DNA from 2 places in the Variovorax sp. OV084 genome. Region 2 is predicted to be linked to the other one. Evidence: riboswitches for the same ligand, from Rfam matches in the RefSeq annotation. Region 2 holds a riboswitch; the other holds the start of a gene.
The links. Region 2 has a riboswitch for glycine ahead of BMW87_RS24590 (D-amino acid dehydrogenase). Riboswitches for the same ligand answer to the same signal wherever they lie in the genome.
Positions count from the first base shown of each region.

Region 1: another riboswitch for glycine. It lies ahead of gcvT (glycine cleavage system aminomethyltransferase GcvT); the one in region 2 lies ahead of BMW87_RS24590 (D-amino acid dehydrogenase).

Region 1 is NZ_FOII01000001.1:21,370-24,570, forward strand. It holds gene gcvP (aminomethyl-transferring glycine dehydrogenase) at 1-254, opposite strand, end outside; gene gcvH (glycine cleavage system protein GcvH) at 306-677, opposite strand; gene gcvT (glycine cleavage system aminomethyltransferase GcvT) at 738-1,910, opposite strand; glycine riboswitch at 1,956-2,068, opposite strand; glycine riboswitch at 2,081-2,171, opposite strand; gene BMW87_RS00125 (hypothetical protein) at 2,205-2,765, opposite strand; gene BMW87_RS00130 (L,D-transpeptidase Cds6 family protein) at 2,864-3,201, opposite strand, start outside.
Region 2 is NZ_FOII01000012.1:70,757-73,957, forward strand. It holds gene rfbB (dTDP-glucose 4,6-dehydratase) at 1-1,071, opposite strand, end outside; gene rfbD (dTDP-4-dehydrorhamnose reductase) at 1-1, opposite strand, end outside; glycine riboswitch at 1,188-1,288, shown strand; glycine riboswitch at 1,292-1,408, shown strand; gene BMW87_RS24590 (D-amino acid dehydrogenase) at 1,501-2,802, shown strand; gene BMW87_RS24595 (FIST signal transduction protein) at 2,809-3,201, opposite strand, start outside.

The DNA of each region.
Region 1 (3,201 bases), on a different contig from region 2:
AACACCTTGTTCTTCGACGCCATCACCTTCAGCTCGGCCAGCGCATCGGCTTCGGTTGCCGGTGCGGGCAGGCGCATCGGCTTTGCGCGGCGGATGGCCGCGGGCACGATGCCGTCGATGAGCTCTGCTCGCGTTTCCGAGCCGATCACCGGCAGCATGCGCGCCTCGTCCGCCGCATCGATGCCGATGTGGCGGGCGAGGAATTCTTCGGCGTTCTCTAGTTCTTGCAAAGAGGGAAGGGCGGGCGTCGGCATGGCGGTGAGGGCTCGGGGAGAAGAAGGAAGGTGGCTGAAGAACTCAGCGGATCAGGATTCGGCGGCGAACTTGTCGTAGGAGGCCGCGTCCAGCAGGGCGTCGAGCTGTGCGGGTTCGCTCAGCTTGACCTTGAAGAACCAGCCGGCGGCCAGTGGGTCGCTGTTGGCCAGCGACGGATCGGCGCGCAGCGCCTCGTTCACTTCGGTGATCTCGCCCGACACGGGCATGAACACGTCGGCCGCGGCCTTGACCGATTCGACGACGCCGGCAACTTCGCCTTGCGCAAAGGTCTTGCCGACTTCGGGCAGGTCGACGAACACCACGTCGCCCAGCGCGTCCTGCGCATGCACGGTGATGCCGACGGTGGCTGCGTCGCCTTCGGCCGACACCCATTCGTGGTCCTTGGTGTACTTGATGCTCATGGAAAAACTCCTCGTGGAAAAAATGAATCGGGGTGTAGAGCCTAGCCGGGTCGACCGGGCTCAGCCGCGGTAGTAGCGGGTGGGCACGAAAGGCATCGTCGAGACCTCCATCGGCACCGGCTTGCCGCGCACGATGGCCTGCACGCGCGTGCCCGGTTCGGCAAAAGCGGTGGCCACGTAGCCCATCGCGATGCAGCGGTCGGCCGTCGGGCCGAGCAGGCCGCTGGTGACGACGCCGATGTCGTGGCCTTCGAAAGATTGCAGCACCGTGCCGTCGCGCACCGGAATGCGTTCGAGGGCGACGAGGCCCACGCGCTTGCGCTTCAGCGTGTCGTGGTCGGTGTGGCCGGCAGCGCCTGCGGCAGCGACGGCAAGCTGCGCGAGGATCTTTGTCGCGCCTGGAAAGCCGCCTTCGCGCGCGCCGCCCGTGCGGCGCACCTTCTGCATCGCCCAGTTGAGCGAGGCCTCGACCGGCGTGGTGGTGGTGTCGATGTCGTTGCCGTAGAGGCAAAGCCCGGCTTCGAGCCGCAGCGAATTGCGCGCGCCCAGGCCAATGGGCTTGACCTCGGGTTGGGCCAGCAGCAGGCGGGCCAGCGCCTCGGCGTCCTTCGCGGCCACCGAGATCTCGAAGCCGTCTTCGCCGGTGTAGCCGCTGCGGGTGACGAAGGCGGCAATGCCGCCGATCTGCACCGCACCGCCCGTCATGAACACGAAGCGCTCGATGCCGGGCGACAGCCGCGCCAGCGTGGCCGCGGCCTGCGGGCCCTGCAGCGCGAGCAGGGCGTGGTCGGGCAGGGGCTGCACTTGGCAGCGGCTGCCGATCTTCTGCTGGATGTGGGCGATGTCGGCCACCTTGCAGGCGCCGTTGACGATCACGAAGATCGAGCCGTTGCCTTCATTGAAGAACATCAGGTCGTCGAGGATGCCGCCTTCGTCGTTCAGCAGCAGGCCGTAGCGCTGCTTGCCGGCGGGCAGGTCGATCACGTCGACTGGCATCAGGGTTTCGAAGGCGGCCGCTGCATCGGGCCCGACGAGGCGCAGCTGGCCCATGTGGGAAATGTCGAACAGGCCGGCCGCATCGCGCGTGTGCTTGTGCTCGGCCATCAGGCCGGCGGGGTACTGCACCGGCATCGAATAGCCGGCAAAGGGGACCATGCGGGCACCGAGCTCCACGTGGAGGTCGTGCAGCGGCGTCTTGAGAAGTTCGGTAGCGGGGGCGGAAGAAGCAGCCACGGGGCACTCCAAAGGGGCAGACGAAATCCATGACGCAAGCCATGGGCCACCCCTGCTGTCCGCTTTACCTGAGAGATTCGCCCCACGATCGGGGTTTGCTCCTTCGGTGGGCCGATGGGCAGTTTTCACTGCAACGGCCTCTCTCCAGCAAGGAAACGCCGGTGTTCACCGGCGCCTTGTCAGTCCTTTTGCCTGAGCGTTCGGGAAACCCCTGCGCCTTCGGCGGCCCCGGCACGCGGGGCTCTCTCCTGACCCTGGCGAGTGTAGTGGATCGCGCGGGGCCGGGGTTCGGCGTCAGTGGATGATTTCGGCCGGCGGCAGCAGCTTGTCGATGCGCTCGCGCAGCGATTCGGCCCGCTCCACCCCGGCGGTTTTCTCGATCTCGGTGAGCATCAGCGCGGCGATGGTCAGCATCGCCTCGCGGTCGCGGGCCTCGCGCAGGGCGTCGCGCATCTGCAGCGCGAATTTCGGGTCGCGCCGCACGAACATGCGCTCGCAGATGTCGAACAGGAACATGCGCGTGGTGGCCAGCGAGCGCTTGCCGTCGAAGGTGTCGGCCGAGGTGGTGGCGACCTGGATCGGCTCGGCGGCGGCGATAGGCGCGGGCCGGGCGGGGGCTGCTACCGGTGCGGGCGCCGGTGCCGCAGCAGCAGCCTGCGGGGCCTGCAGGTAACCCCGCTGCACCAGCGCCTGGATCGCCTGTTCGGCTTCAACCCGGTTGGAGAACAGCGGACTGAAGTCGGTCAGCGAGCGCCGGCCATCGGCCATCAGCAGCAGGGCGCGCTCACGCTGGCTGAGCGTGCGCTGTCCGCCCTGGAGTTCGTCGCGCGCCTTGTCGGTCTTGGTGGGAAACATGGCAGCCACAGCTTTCGGGAATCGAGGGCTGCAGCATCGTTGCAAGTGGTGACATCTTCATGAACCGTTTGCCTTACAGGGGCAATCGCGGCTGGCCTTCAGCCCGCGCTTTCCTTGCGTATGAGCCACTGGTTGCCCACGCGCTGCAATTCCAGCGTCTTGCGGCTCTTCTCGCGCAGCTTGTCGGCGCTGTAGGTCTGTTGAAAGCTCGCGCTGGCCGCCTGCCCCTGGACGCTGATGACCAGGCTGTCGATGCTCACGCTGATGGTCGTCTTGTCGGTAATGCGCGCGCGGCGGTCCGCCTCCCAGGCCTTGCGGTCCTGGCCTCGCGGCGGCGTGAAGTCGGGTGCATAGGCGGCCAGGTAGCGCACCACGTCCCGGGCTGACCAGGCCGCGGCCCAGGCGCGCACGGCGGCTTCGACTTCGCGGATGCTGG
Region 2 (3,201 bases):
TGCCGCAGCCTTCGTCGTGTCGTATTGCTTCTCGACCCACTCGCGATACGCGCCGCTTTGCACGTTGCGCACCCACTCGCCATTGGCCAGATACCACTCGACGGTCTTGCGGATGCCGGTGTCGAAGGTCTCGGCGGGCTTCCAGCCGAGCTCGGCCTCGAGCTTGCGCGCATCGATGGCGTAGCGACGGTCGTGGCCGGGGCGATCGGTGACGTAGGTGATCTGTTCCTTGTAGGGCTTGCCGTCGGCCCTGGGGCGCAGCTCGTCGAGCAGCGCACACACGGTGTTGACGATCTCGATGTTGGGCTTCTCGTTCCAGCCGCCCACGTTGTAGGTCTCGCCAAGCTTGCCGGCTTCGAGCACGCGGCGGATGGCGCTGCAGTGGTCCTTCACGTAGAGCCAGTCGCGCACCTGCATGCCGTCGCCGTACACGGGCAGGTTCTTGCCGGCCAGCGCGTTGACGATCATCAGCGGGATGAGCTTCTCCGGGAAGTGGAAGGGGCCGTAGTTGTTGGAGCAGTTGGTGGTCAGCACCGGCAGGCCGTAGGTGTGGTGCCAGGCACGCACGAGGTGGTCGCTGGCGGCCTTGCTGGCTGAATACGGGCTGTTGGGCTCGTACTTGTTCTCTTCGGTGAAGGCGGGGTCGGTCTTCGACAGCGAGCCGTAGACCTCGTCGGTGGACACGTGCAGGAAGCGGAAGGCCGTCTTCTGCTCGGCTGGCAGCGCGCTCCAGTGGCCGCGCACGGATTCGAGCAGGCGGAAGGTGCCCAGCACGTTGGTCTGCACGAAGTCTTCGGGGCCGTGGATGGAGCGGTCCACGTGCGATTCGGCGGCGAAGTTGACCACGGCGCGCGGCTTGTGCTCGGCCAGCAGGCGGTCGATGAGGGCGCTGTCGCCGATGTCGCCCTGCACGAAGATGTGTTTCGGGTTGCCCTTGAGCGACGCGAGGGTCTCGAGGTTGCCTGCGTAGGTCAGCTTGTCGAGGTTCACGACCGGCTCTTCGCCGTTGGCGATCCAGTCGAGTACGAAATTGGCGCCGATGAAGCCAGCGCCGCCGGTAACCAGGATCATGAAGTCCCCTGCTGATATATGGAACGATCGCCTTGCGGCAAATCAACAGGCGATTATCCCATTCGGCCAGAGGAGAGAAATCAAAGGTTGGCGCCCGCGCAAGCCCCGCCTACAATCGCCCCACTGCAGGAGAGCGGGCCACCCCGGTGGCCCTACCGAAGGCGCAAACTCCCATAAACGCTCAGGTCGGTCCGAACAAGGGACCTGTACTGCACCAACTGAAACGCCGTCTGGAGAGCCATCACACCGCCCAACGTGGTCGTGATGCACCGAAGGAGCAAACCCTCTGCGGGCGCAGCGGGTGAATCTCTCAGGTACCGAGGACAGGGGGAGCGGCAACTTGGACTACGGTCGTCCGGTTGCTTTGCTATTCATTCAATAGCACACCACGCCCGTCGTTCAAGCGCTGCAACCTCAAAGGTACTTGAAATGCGCGTGATCGTTCTTGGCGCCGGCCTGCTCGGCGTGACCTCGGCTTACTACCTCCAGCAACTCGGCCACGAAGTGACCGTGATCGACCGGCAAGCCACCCCAGCCGCCGAAACCAGCTTCGCCAACGGTGGGCAGATCTCCGTCAGCCACGCCGAGCCCTGGGCCAACCCCAGCGCGCCGCTCAAGGTGCTGCAGTGGCTGGGCAAGGAAGATGCTCCGCTGCTCTTCCGCATCCGCGCCGACATGCGCCAGTGGCTCTGGGGCCTCCAGTTCCTGCGCGAATGCACGCCGGCGCGCACCCGCCACAACATCGAGCAGATCGTGCGTCTCGGAACATACAGCCGCTCGATGTTGCAACAGTTGCGCCGCGACACCGGCCTGAACTACGACCAGCGCACGCAGGGCATCCTGCACTTCTACACGACGCAAAAAGAGTTCGACGGCGCCCTCGCGCCCGCCGAGCAGATGCGCGCCCTGGGCTGCGAGCGCCAGGTCATCTCGGCCGACGAAGCCGTGAAGATCGAGCCCGCCCTCGCCCACATCCGCCCGAAGCTGGCCGGCGCCACCTACACGGCCGAGGACGAGTCCGGCGACGCCAACCGCTTCGCGCGCGAACTGGTGGGCCTGGCCACCGCGGCGGGCGTCAAGTTCCTGATGAGCCACACCGTGACCGCGCTGCGCGAAGCCGGCGGCAGCATCGATCACGTCGAAGCCACCGACAGCGAAGGCCGCTTCCAGCGCATCCGCGGCGACGCCTTCGTGCTGGCGATGGGTTCATTGAGCCCGCTGTATGCCGCCCCGCTGGGCATTCGCCTGCCGATCTACCCGGCCAAAGGCTATTCGGTGACGCTGCCCGTCAAGGACGCGTCGAAGGCCCACCAGGTCTCGCTGACGGATGACGAATTCAAGCTCGTGTTTTCGCGCTACACCTCGGAGTCGGGCGACCGCCTGCGCATCGCCGGCACGGCCGAGCTCAACGGCTATGACCGCGACCTGAACCGCGTGCGCTGCGAAGCCATCGTGCGCCGCGTCGAAGAGCTCTTCCCCGGCGCTGGCGACACCACGCAGGCCCAGTTCTGGACCGGTCTGCGCCCCGCCACGCCGAGCAACGTGCCGCTGATCGGCAAGACCAGGCTTCCGAACCTGTTCCTCAACACGGGCCACGGCACGCTCGGCTGGACGCATGCCTGCGGCTCGGGCAAGTCGATCGCGCGGATCGTGAGCGGGCTGGCGCCGGAGGTGGATTTCGCGTTCACCGGCATGCCTGCGCCCGCGCCGCGCGCGCTGCAGCCGGCCTGATCGCGTTCAGTCGTTGGCCGTAAACACCGTCAGCACCCCGGTATAGCCATACAGGTGATGCCGGGCAATCTCGCCCGCAGCGAAGAACCCGACCAGCGGCACGTCGCCCAGCGCGTGCCGCACGATCTGCAACTCAGCGCCCGGTGCGCCGAAATGCGGCCCGCCGCGCCCCGAGCAGCTCACGTACACCGCCCCTGCGATGCGCCGTGCCGGATGCGGCGCCGCCTCGGCTTCGCCCGCCGCCACGGCGCGCGCGGTGGCGAGCGTCTGCTCTTCGGGCTCCAGTTCCTCGCGGATTTCCGCGCAGATGCGCATCAGGTCGGCCCGCGCGGCCTGCGCGTTGCGGCGGCAGAAGGTCAGCCGCATGCCGGCCTCGGCCACATCGGCAATGGCGATGCC